One region of the Gracilibacillus salinarum genome, then DNA from elsewhere that is predicted to be linked to it. Evidence: riboswitches for the same ligand, from Rfam matches in the RefSeq annotation. Region 1 holds a riboswitch; each other region holds the start of a gene.
The links. A riboswitch is a leader RNA that binds a small molecule or an ion and turns the genes downstream of it on or off. The one in region 1 is predicted to bind thiamine pyrophosphate.
Positions count from the first base shown of each region.

Region 2: it holds a riboswitch for thiamine pyrophosphate, as region 1 does, so the genes downstream of both, MUN87_RS05930 (ABC transporter substrate-binding protein) here and MUN87_RS19005 (3-oxoacyl-ACP reductase) in region 1, are expected to answer to the same signal.
Region 3: it holds a riboswitch for thiamine pyrophosphate, as region 1 does, so the genes downstream of both, thiW (energy coupling factor transporter S component ThiW) here and MUN87_RS19005 (3-oxoacyl-ACP reductase) in region 1, are expected to answer to the same signal.

Region 1 covers NZ_CP095071.1:4,025,609-4,029,825, forward strand. Annotated here, with positions in the region: partial or broken gene MUN87_RS18995 (phosphoribulokinase) at 1-44, shown strand, start outside; gene MUN87_RS19000 (anti-sigma factor) at 78-1,058, shown strand; gene MUN87_RS22345 (hypothetical protein) at 1,208-1,336, opposite strand; TPP riboswitch at 1,604-1,704, shown strand; gene MUN87_RS19005 (3-oxoacyl-ACP reductase) at 1,834-2,586, shown strand; gene MUN87_RS19010 (LLM class flavin-dependent oxidoreductase) at 2,655-3,962, shown strand; gene MUN87_RS19015 (hypothetical protein) at 4,037-4,207, opposite strand.
Region 2 covers NZ_CP095071.1:1,212,995-1,217,211, reverse strand. Annotated here, with positions in the region: gene MUN87_RS05940 (DUF4362 domain-containing protein) at 1-569, shown strand, start outside; gene wrbA (NAD(P)H:quinone oxidoreductase) at 771-1,367, shown strand; TPP riboswitch at 1,566-1,676, shown strand; gene MUN87_RS05930 (ABC transporter substrate-binding protein) at 1,755-2,732, shown strand; gene MUN87_RS05925 (MTH1187 family thiamine-binding protein) at 2,744-3,037, shown strand; gene MUN87_RS05920 (ABC transporter permease) at 3,179-3,937, shown strand; gene MUN87_RS05915 (ABC transporter ATP-binding protein) at 3,934-4,217, shown strand, end outside.
Region 3 covers NZ_CP095071.1:2,260,040-2,264,256, reverse strand. Annotated here, with positions in the region: gene MUN87_RS10440 (aldo/keto reductase) at 1-517, shown strand, start outside; gene thiW (energy coupling factor transporter S component ThiW) at 1,277-1,777, opposite strand; TPP riboswitch at 1,864-1,978, opposite strand; gene MUN87_RS10430 (ring-cleaving dioxygenase) at 2,097-3,065, shown strand; gene MUN87_RS10425 (HAD family hydrolase) at 3,974-4,217, shown strand, end outside.

The DNA of each region.
Region 1 (4,217 bases):
ATTCGAATGAAAAGTATTGCATAGAAAAAGAAGAACTAATTTGATGGCTGTATGAACGAAAAAGTAAGGATGGAACGATGACAGAAAAACAAATGCTAAGAAACTCAAAATTCACGCTTGCATTTCGGTTTATTCTGACATTAATAGCTGTGTTTTTTATTTATGCGTTTTATATGATGGTTACGAATATAGTATTTGATAAATCAGCGATTGGAAAAGAAAATATGTATTATTCCAGTCTTGCGCTTGAATGGACAGTACCCAATGTGCGAGGTGATTTTGAGATAAAGGAAGAAGACCTGTCAGCTTTCGGAACAAAAAGTTTGTCCTATAATGTATTGAAAAAGGTTGGGACAGAAGATCTTGTAATTGGTGAGGCGCAAATAACGAAACGACTGTCCAGCAGTTATTCAACCATTACTTATAAATATCCAGGTCAAAAGAAATTAAGTGAATTTTCCTTTTCGCTACCTGAAGACCCACGTTCAGGAGGAAAGTTAAAGGCTAATACTTCACCAAATGTGTGGGGAACATTGGAGAAGCTGCCTGAAGGAACAGTGGGCGAGTTAGCTTTTTCCACTACAGATTTTATGAAAGCTGAGCAGCTGATACAATCATTAGCTGATTATGATCTTCGCGTATTATGGATGCCTTTGTATACCGGGGAGTTCGTTAATTATGATCCCTATGGCTGGACTGGTGGAAGCAATTTAATGATGTTATCCGATGTAATTGGTTTAACAGGCGGTATGGATCATGATGAAAACTATCATCAGTCACTCTGGATTACCTGGTTAGATGAAGGTTCACTAGAGGATAGCAAGCAGCTGATGTTAAAGAACATGGGCGACCTTCTTGAAAAGCCTGAAAGTTATTATCAGGATTTCCTGCGTCTCGGCCATTTAGAGGAAAGATATCAATATCTTGAAGAAGAAGGTTTTTCTGTATATGGGGCTGTTGTAACAGGTCCTGCAAAAGAATTATTAACATTGCAGGAGGCTGACTTTGTTCAGGGTGAACAGCTAGGAGAAGTTGAGTTGTGGAATTGGGAGGAGTGAGGACGTTACGAGGCGGTATCATAGGGTCTTTAAGACTTATGCCACGGAAAAGGGATTTGAGCATTATCGTTCTCAATCAGAGGGTAAAAAATGACCCGAATTAGTGGAAGGAAAAGGAGCAAAAGATTTTGCTCCTTTTTGTGTGACAGTTATTTCTTTTTCAAGTGCCTAAGATAGCCCATGGATGAGGCAAATGCTGCTGTTCTTGCAGGGACGCCTTTTTTCATTAGGTTCTCTGTCGTTTCTTCAATTTTTTCGCCGACACCTTTGCTTTTCAAAGTAAACCCTCCTTTCTTTCTTATTATGTGTGGCGGGAGATATATCAATACGACCAAAGCTTATCAGTACCGGATATCACAAAAAGAGGAAGTCAAAATGATTCTGAGCAGACGTTGCACTGTTCACGGTTTCAACAGACCGAACCTTGATGAGAGTAGTAGTGCTATAAAGAGCAGGGGAATAATAAAATATGTGAAGAATAACATGAACAAGTCATATTACCTTGACATAAATTTCTTTAAACGATACTATTAAAAATAATTTAATATATGCACTAGGGGTGTTATTTAACTGAGATGAGTATTACCTCAAACCCTTTGAACCTGAACTAGTTGAAACTAGCGTAGGAAAGTGTAAACTCTAATACATACTTAAAGAGCGACTGTTCTTTATGCTTAATATGTAGTTATTTAGTTTTACGCAATTTTCCTATGGGAAGGTTGCGTATTTTTTTTATTTAAGTTTCATCAAAATTAAAAATACAGGAGTTGTTATGATGAGTAGAAGCGTATTAGTAACAGGTAGCAGTAGAGGTTTAGGAGCAACCATTGTAAAGACGTTGGCACAACAAGGTTTTCAAGTGGTTATCAATTATTATCAAAGCAAAGATGCTGCTGAGAAGCTAGTTTCTGAGATTGGTGAAAAGAATGCGATTGCAATTCAAGCTGATGTAACAGATCGTAAAGAAGTAGATAAATTGATAAATAAAGCAACAGAATATTTTGGTCAAATAGATGTTGTAGTTAACAATGCATTAGTAGATTTCAAATTCGATCCAAACAAACAGAAAACCTTTACAGAACTCACTTGGGAGGATTATCAAAAACACCTAGATGGTACGTTAAAAGCAGCATTTAATGTAGTTCAAAGCGTCATACCTCAATTCATTGAACGAAAAAATGGAAGTATTATCAATATCGGTACTAATCTATACCAAAATCCAGTTGTACCCTACCACGAATATACAACAGCTAAAGCTGGATTAATAGGATTCACACGTAATATCGCTTCTGAATTAGGACTATATGGTATAAAAGCGAATGTCGTTTCAGGTGGATTATTAAAAACGACTGACGCCAGTGCTGCTACAACTCCAGAAGTATTCGATTTAATTGCTCAATCAACGCCATTGAAGAAGGTGACCACACCTCAAGATGTAGCCAATATGGTTGCTTATTTATCTTCGGTAAATGCGGACGGTATTACAGGTCAGAATTTCACAGTTGATGGCGGTTTGACAATGAACTAATTGCTTAATCTTTAAAATAAGGAGTATGCAAGTCAATTAATAATGCTCTATTTGGAGGTGTGAAAAAAATGACAAAGACAAAAGGAAAGCAGCTACACTTAGGAGTTTTGCTGTATGGTTGTGGACACCACCAAGCAGCTTGGTTAATGCCAGATTCAAGCGTTGAACGGATTGGCGACATTTCTTATTACCAATCTTTATCACAAATAGCGGAAAAGGGGTATTTTGACGCAGTATTCTTTGCTGATAATCAGTCATTTAAAGCGAAAGATTCTAGTGATATGCCAGCATTTTGGTTTGATCCAGTAGTCAATTTAACTGCTATTTCTCAAGTGACAAATCATGTGGGATTAGTCACAACAATTTCAAGTACTTTTTCTAATCCTTTTACAGCTTCACGACAACTATTAAGTTTAGACCATATTACAAAAGGACGTGTTGGTTGGAATCTCGTAACGTCAATGACTGATTTAGAGGCATTAAATCATAGTATGGAAGAACTACCTTCTCATGACAAACGCTATGAAAAGGCAGATGAATTCGCTGCTTTAATGAATAAGTTATTTCTTTCATGGGACAGTAAGGAGTTTCTACATCATCGAGAAGAAAGAAAATTGATAAATCCTTCAAACATTCAGCCTTTTCATCACGAGGGTACTTATTTCACAGTGAATGGACCATCCACTACGCCAAAAAGTCCGCAAGGCAAACCAGTATCCATGCAGGCAGGGGCATCGAAACAAGGCGTTGCATTAGCTGCAAAATATGCCGATGCAGTCTATTCCGTATCGTGGAACTTAAACCAAGCCAAAAAATTTCGTGAAAGATTAGATGAACAAGTTAAACATAGCGAAGACAGCGATAGACATATCAAAGTATTTCCAGGCTTAGTAACCTATGTAGGCCGTACTCATGAAGAAGCGCTAGCCAAAAAAGCAGCATTAGATGAGCAATTACCTCTTGAAACAGCCTTAAAACAGTTGAGTTTCTTTATTCAACAAGACTGTTCTAATTGGGAAATTGATAAAGAAGTACCTCCATTACCCCCAGTAGAAGAATTTACTGGCCCAGTTGGACGTTACGAAACGATACTAGAAATTATTAATGATAAACAACCTACAGTAAGAGAATTATTAGGATATCTAAATGCAGGTGGTGGACATCACACGCTGATAGGCACACCCGACGAAATTGTGGATCAGATGGAAGTCTGGTTTGAAGCAGGTGTGGCTGATGGATTTAATCTTATGCCTCCTACATTACCTGGTAGTTTAGAGGACTTTGTTGAACTTATCGTTCCTGAAATGCAAAAAAGAGGTATTTTCAGAGAAAAATATGAAGGTCATACCTTTCGTGAACATTTAGGGTTGGCATAATAAAATGACTCTACTAGTTAAGGGGTGAGATGCTGGTATTAGTCTAAAAATGCATATGAGGGGATAATTTTTTATTATGTATCGGCCGTGATAAACGCAACCAATGGTTCGAAAGAGATCATTAGTGTTAGTATGTTTTCGATATCCAAAGGGATGATCCCTTTCCTGAATAAGTCTTCAAGCTCAGTTAACTGATGTAAAGCCTGATCGAGGTCATAAGTCTCATCGAATAGTTCATAGGACATGCCACCTAAA
Region 2 (4,217 bases), 2.0 Mb from region 1:
ATCTGATTAAATTGGAAACATTCAAACAAGCGGTTCAAGACCAGCAAGTCAGTCACTTACGCTTCATTCGTTATACGACAGAAGGTGATCCGATTTTTTATAATATTTCTTATAATGGCAGTGAATTTAATATTTCGAGTGATAGTCGACAAGACAGCTATACTGGTACAGGTGATAAATGGAACAGTTTTACTTGTAAGCAAATGGAGAATACGTTAACAGAAGAAAATAACATCAGCTTTGACTTTACGAATTGTGAACAGCAAGAAGATCTATCGTTTGAGGTGCCATATGAGAAGGTGATTGTTCCAGAGCAAACTTATCAAAGTCTGGAAATAATCGTAGGTGACCAACATATTCTGAAGAGCGAAGACGAGGAAAAAATCAATGAAGTGATCGAGCAAATTAGAACAGGCACTCCAAAATCAGCTATGATCATGACGAAGATGGCACCGGCAGGCGAATTGGTGTTAAAAGGAGAAAAAACAACCATTCGTTTTGATTTTTATAAGGATGGTAATCTGCTTCGTTATAACACATTCATCGAAGCAGGAATAAAAGTTGAATAAGGGCAACGATTCTTTTTATATGATAATGCTCGAAAAGTTTTTGCTATCGTGTAATTAGATCTAACTTGAGCTAACCATTTGCTACAGAAGATTTAACCGTGTTAAGATTCTAATTATCTCAGAATCAAGATATTGTATAATTCCACATGAATCTGGGAAAATTTCAAATGGAATCAATACATCGAGAAGGGAAGTAGAGAAGTGGTTAAAGTAGCAGTTATTTATTATAGTTCAACAGGTACTAATTATCAGCTGGCGAATTGGGCAGCAGACGCAATAAAGGAAGCCGGAGCAGAAGTAAGAGTTGTTCGTGCACAAGAAACAGCTCCAAAGCCTGCAATTGCATCAAATTCGAAGTGGGAGCAACACCTGCAAGATACCGAGCATGTTCCAGAAGCAAGCTCTGATGATATTGAGTGGGCAGATGCAATTATTTTCAGCATGCCAACTCGATTCGGTGGTGTGCCATCACAAATGAAGCAATTTATTGATTCACAAGGTGGTTTATGGGCCGCTGGTAAGACAGCTAATAAAGTGGTAAGTGCGATGTCTTCTGCATCTAACCCGCACGGTGGTCAAGAAGCAACGTTGTTGAATTTTTATACATCGATGATGCACTGGGGAGCTATTATTGTGCCACCAGGGTATACAGATCAATCAGCCTTTACTTCAGGTGGAAATCCTTATGGAAACAGTGTCACACATACACCAGATGGTGATTTTGTCGAGGATGTAGAAGATGCAGTGAAGCATCAAGCTAAACGTGTTGTCGAAGTCGCAACGAAGATTCACGGATAATGTATAACCTAAAGACGAATTTCTATGTTTATAGAGATTCGTCTTTTTAATACGTTTGTACAGGTAAAGCAAGGATATGCCCGTTATCTTTAGAGTTATCATTTTTTAAAGTGTTAACTCGACACTGAAATCCAGAATAGTAAATAAAACTTGATGAAATGACAGAATTATGTCAAAGTAGAGGATGGAAAAAATAAATAGGACATGTAGGGGGACCGGTGTTGCCGGTTGAGAAAGTTGCCGTTAGTTGCTTGACCCTTAGAACCTGATCTGGTTAGTACCAGCGTAGGGAACATATAAGATAACCGAATCTATATGCACCCTAGGCTTTCGAGTCTAGGGTGTTTCTTGTATGTTCCCCCAGAAAAAGAAAAAGGGGGATTTTTTATGAAAAAAATAATGGTCGCACTACTTGCAGTGTGTATCGTGTTGGTGGGGTGTGGAGAAGAAAACAGCTCCTCAGATAAAATGGAGGAGGTAACACTTGTCTTAGACTGGACACCTAATACTAACCACACTGGATTATATGTTGCCGAATCGAAAGGGTATTTCGAAGAACAAGGATTAAATGTAGAAATTGTAATGCCAGGTGAAGCAGGTGCAGATCAAACAGTTGCTTCAGGAAAAGCTGAATTTGGCATAAGCTACCAGGAGTCTGTCACAGAGGCAAGAGTCCAGGATATCCCATTAGTATCCATCGCAGCCGTGATCCAGCATAATACATCAGGCTTTGCTTCCCCGGTTGATAAAGAAATTACGTCACCAGCCGACTTTGCCGGGAAAACTTACGGTGGCTGGGGAGCGCCCGTAGAGTCTGCTGTAATTGATTCATTAATGAAACAGGAAGATGCATCGGTAGAGGATGTTGACATCGTCAATATGGGGAATACTGATTTCTTTACGGCGGTCGAAAGAGATGTCGATTTTGCCTGGATTTACTATGGCTGGACAGGTATCGAAGCAGAATTGCGCGGCAAAGAGTTAAATATGCTTTACTTAACTGATTATTCGGAGAAGCTGGATTACTATACACCAGTTATTACAACCAATGAAAATATGATAGAGAAGAATCCGGAAACGATTAAAAAATTCATAGCAGCTGTAAGCAAAGGTTATCAATTCACAATCGATAACCCGGACGAAGCTGCCGATATTTTAATTGAGGAAGTACCTGATCTTGATGAAGAGTTAGTACATGCCAGTCAGCAATGGTTGTCTCCAAAGTATCAAGATGATGCTGCTCAATGGGGTGAACAATCACAAGACGTATGGCAGAACTATGCTGATTTCATGTATGAGAATGATTTGCTCGATCGAGAACTAGACGCAGAAGCAGCCTTTACCAATGAATTTTTACCTGAATAGGAGGATTAAATATGGCAGAAGCATTAGTAAGTGTTCAAATGATACCGAAAACCCTGAATGGAGAAGACTCTATTCCCTATGTAGACGAAGCAATTGCTGTAATCGATCAATCGGGAGTTAATTACCATGTTGGACCATTAGAAACAACGATGGAAGGGGAGTTATCTGAATTGTTTGCTGTCATTGAAAAAATGAATCAGCGCATGCATCAGTTAAATTGTCCCAGCGTAATCTCGCAAGTCAAAATTTATTCGCGACAGGATCGTAAGGCATCCATGACAGAATTAACGAAAAAATATCGATAAAGTTGAAAGTGGCCATAAAATGGACGGAAGTGGCCATAAAAGTCTTATAAGTGGCCATAAAATAAGCAAAAGTGACCATAAAAGTACAAAAAGTGGCCATAAAACACTTGAAAGTGGCCATAAAAAATTGAGGTAGGTTTTATGTGGAGAAAGGTATCATTACCAGTAATTATGATTATTAGTATTCTACTGATTTGGGAAGGTTCCAGCAGGTTATTACAAATACCTAGCTGGATTCTGCCTGCACCAACAGAAATAATTACAGAAGCTATCCAAGGATGGGCGAATTTTCAACAGCATGTTTGGGCAACGGTAAGTCTCACAACTGGTGGATTTATTATAGGTACCTTATGTGGTCTGATAATAGCAATGCTGCTTCATGTATTGCCAAGGGTAAGAGAAGCGGTATATCCATTGTTGATCTTGTCACAAAATATACCAATCATTGTTCTTGCTCCACTTCTTGTAATTTGGTTTGGTTTTGGCATTACACCAAAATTGTTGATTATTACATTAGTTTGCTTTTTTCCCATTGCTGTTTCCACATTGGATGGATTTAACCAAACGGATGCTGAATTGATCCATTATATGAAAATGGCTGGTGCGACCAAAAAACAAGTGTTTACCAAATTAGAATTACCACACGCTGTTCCGCAGATTTTTTCTGGTTTAAAAATATCCGCTACTTATAGTGTGATGGGAGCAGTGATTTCTGAGTGGCTTGGTGCCAATAAGGGAATTGGTGTATATATGACATTGGCATCTTCTTCGTTTAGAACAGATCGAGTTTTTGTAGCTATATTTATCATCATGTTATTATGTTTTATTTTCTTTTCGATTATTATTGGCTTAGAAAAAATAATTTTAAAATGGCGTCCATCTAAGGGGGAGTCATCATGACTACGTTAGAATTAGTCAACATAAGTAAGAAGTTTCAGTCACAACCAGTGCTTACTGATGTCAATCTGAAAGTTGGAAATGGTGAGTTTGTGTCGCTGTTAGGACCTTCCGGGAGCGGAAAAAGTACCATTTTTCATTTGATTGGCGGGCTGTATTTACCTGATCAAGGAAGCATCCGTTTAGATGATCAGGAAATAAACGGTCAAAAAGGTTCGATTAGTTATATGCCGCAGACATCATCCTTATTCCCATGGCGAACGGTTTTAGAAAATGTTATGTT
Region 3 (4,217 bases), 1.8 Mb from region 1:
TTATCTTATTCACTGGCCAGTGCCGGATCAGAATAAATACAAAGAAACATGGAAAGCAATGGAGAAACTTTATAACGATGGAAAAATCCGAGCAATTGGTGTAAGTAACTTTAAAGAGCATCACTTAGATGATCTGATAAAAGATGCAGAAATTACACCAATGGTGAACCAGGTTGAATATCATCCACACTTGCAGCAACGCAATTTACATGATTATTGCAAAGAACACAATATCCAATTAGAAGCTTGGTCTCCGCTTAAACAAGGGAAAGTACTGGACGATCCGACTTTGACGGATATCGCAAAACGCCATGGTAAGTCAACGGCACAAGTCATCCTCCGTTGGGATTTACAGCAAGGTGTTGTGACGATTCCGAAATCTGTCAAACAGCATCGTATACATGATAATGCGGATGTGTTTGATTTTGAACTGACAGATGCAGAGATGAAGCTGATCCATGATATGAATAAGGATGAGCGTGTTGGGCCAGATCCTGATACGTTTAGTAAACGGTAAAATAGATAATTTAAAAAACGATCGCAATGAGTGCGATCGTTTTTTATTATCAGCCTGAAAATATATAAGTGAGGTCACATCAGTAATCATATGGAACATGATTAGAGTTCCTATAATATGGATTATGTAAACTAAGCATTACTAGCCAAGTATCCATATTGAGATTTTTTATGTGATAGAATACCGCTCCGTCCAACCACTTCGCGTCCTGCGGGGCACGGCTGAAGCTAACTTTGTGAAGAAGGGCACTTCACAAAGTGGATCTTCAGCGCCTGCCTGTCCCGCGGGAGTCTACGTGGTTGGCCTACGCTATGGCTTTGCTCTACAACTAATAATACAGCTAGTATTTTGAGCGGTATCCTTTAGTGTCTATACCTCATCTTTAATATGGATAATGCCTAGAACTGCTGCTTTTCACTGTTACATCCGTTGTAGCACTTCCCTTAAGCGTAGGAAATAGGCGAAGACTCCCGTGGGATCAGTCGTGTGTGAAGACCCCGCAGTGAGCGATTTTTGCTCGCGAGGAGGCTGAACCCGACCCCACAGGACGCGGAGCCTATTTCCGGAGCTTTGCTAAGCAGATAAACTATATCAAAATGAGCATTTTGCAATACAGCCTTTGTTGACATAATCCATATTATAGGAAGTTGTTTATTAATTAAGTCAGTTAGGACCGGGCGGGTTATGCCCGGTTTTTCTTAAAGCATAAAGTATCTCATTTTTCTAAACAAATAAAGCATTGATTCAACCAAGTATTCTTTATCTGTTTGATACACTTTGACGCATGAGTGGGGCGTCTTTTACTCTTGATATAATAAATAGTCTAATGATAGCCCCGGTTACACTGCTGACAAGGAATCCTGGCAAAAATGCGAATGCGCCAACAGATGATCCCATCAATACTTTAGCATACGGTACAGAAAGCAGAGAGCCAAGGACGCCTGTCCCGACCATTTCACCTATACCAGCGAATGTGCGTTTATTCGTCCATCGATATAAATAACCTGCCAGTAAAGCTCCGACCATTCCACCTGGAAAAGCAAGCAATGTACCAAGCCCTAATAAATTTCGAAGTAAACCAATCATAAAGGCAATGGTAACTGCTGGGATAGGACCTAACGTTACCGCTGCCATCACATTCACCGCGTGCTGAACAGGGTATGCTTTGGCAATACCTGTCGGAAACCAAAGAAATTGCGAACCAAGTGTCCCGATGGCGATAAATACAGCCATTGTGGTTAATAATAATGTACGATTCATATTTTTCCTCCTTTTGTTATCATAAGGGATCACAGCTGAAGGAAAATAAAAAAGCCAGATTCTAATAAAGAACCTGGCTATACGTATCAAGTATATAGCTACTTCCCTACGCTGGTATAAACCAGATCAGGTTCTTAGAGTTAAAAAGCTTATGCGCGCTTTTCTCTCAGCCTATGCTCATAGGCACCCCTAGTAGTGATCACACTTATGTCATTAACAAAAATTTTATCAAAAAATAGAAAAAAGTCAATAAGATAACTATCTTGAATTCGAGATAAAATCACGGTATACTAATTGTAAAGAAATGGAGGAATGCATCATGCAATTAAAAGGAATTCACCATGTTTCCGCGATCACTGCCAACGCGCAAGATAACTTCAATTTCTACACAACTATTTTAGGAATGCGACTTGTAAAAAAGACGGTCAATCAAGATGACACGAGCATGTACCATTTATTTTATGCAGATGAAAAGGGAAGTCCGGGAACCGATTTAACCTTTTTTGAAATAAATAATGCGGGACACACTTATACTGGTAACAATAGTATCTCGACTACCTCATTACGTGTGGCAAGTGGTCAAGCGTTAGCCTATTGGCAGGATCGCTTTGATCAGTATGATATCGTCCATGATGGGATCAGTGAACAATTTGGTCGCCAGGTGTTACCTTTTCAAGATCATGAAGGGCAAAGATTGACATTGGTTTCTGATGAAAAGAATACAGGAGTTGCTGGCGGTGTTCCCTGGGACGGAAATGGAGTGAAAGCGGAGAAAGCTGTGATTGGATTAGGTCCCGTTCACTTTACCATCCCAGACTTAACTCCAACAAAAAAGGTGCTTACGGAAGTGCTGGGGTTCCGTCATGAAGGTAGTTATTCCCTTTTAGATGGTCGTGAAATCAACGTTTTTGCTACAGGAGAAGGCGGAACGGGAGCTGAAGTTCATGTAGAAGTTCGACCAGGATTACAAAAAGAACGGCCTGGCCGCGGCAGTGTACATCACGTTGCTTTTCGTGTTGAAGATGTAGAGGAACTAGAAGCATGGCGAGATGTGATTCGTCAGAAAAGATTACCAAACTCAGGAATTGTTGATCGTTACTATTTTCAATCGTTATATTTCCGTGAACCAAATGGAATTTTGATTGAATTGGCAACAGATGGACCGGGATTTGCAACCGATGAGAATATGGAAGCATTAGGCGAATCCTTGGCATTGCCACCTTTTTTAGCGGATAAACGAGAAGAAATCGAAGCAAACTTAACGCCATTGGAAACGAATAATAAATAAAATATCACCACACGCATATAGCAATAATGCGTGTGGTTTTTATTTAACGTTAGGATAGCCTAATATTTAAAGGTTTCGTACACTTTTTGACAGGAACAGCCAAGTCTAGCGCCCAGGAAATGGCGACATCCTGCATCGTCATCGTCCTCCGATAAAGAAGATGTAGAGGGGTTCCTATAATATGGATTATGTTAACTAACAGCTTAGTGGTTATTTTGAAATATTATGTGTGGTATGATGCCGCTTCGGCCAACCACTTCGCGTCCTGCGGGGCACGGCTGGAGCTAACTTTGTGAAGAATAACGCTTCACAAAGTGGATCTCCAGCACCTGCACAATCCCGCGGGAGTCTCCGTGGTTGGCCTACGCTAGGATGTGGTCTCTACAACTTTTGTAAGACATAGCATATTGATCACTGTATATATATAACAGCAATTGAATGAATAACATAATGCCTAGATCCACTGCTTTTAGCTGTTCCATATGTTGTAGCACTTCCCTCAAGCGTAGGAAATAGGCGGAGACTCCCGTGGAATCAGCGCGAGCTGATGATCCATTTATGAAAGAAAAGCATTTTCTTTCATAAATTAGCTGAAGCCGTGCCCACAGGACGCGGAGCCTATTTCCGGAGCTTTGCTAAGCAGATGAAAACTATCAAAATTAACTACGTGTCAGACAGTTCCAGTTAACATAATCCATATTATAGGAAGTTGTATATCATTTATGTGGGCGGATTATGCTCGGTTTTTCTAATGGTTGGAGCGGGTTCTAGAGGACAAATTTAAGAAGAAACGTAAAAGCTGTCTATATGAGTATCCTCTATTAACACCACGGAAAAATCACAAATTATTTATCTGCCAACCTCATATGTTATACTATTTTCGTTGTTATATGAAAGGGGACAATCACATGAATGAGATAAAAGCTGTCTGTCTGGATATGGACGGAACGATTTTGAACAACCATAATCAATTGGAGCAAAATACGAAAAACGTGATCGAACAAATTCGGCAGCTTGGGGTCAAAGTATTTATTGTCACAGGACGCGCTTATAAAGAAGTACTAGATATTACGGAAGGTAATGTAGAACTTGATGGCATTGTTACGGCGAATGGCATGATTACGTATTTGGACGAGGAGTTATTACGTCAGC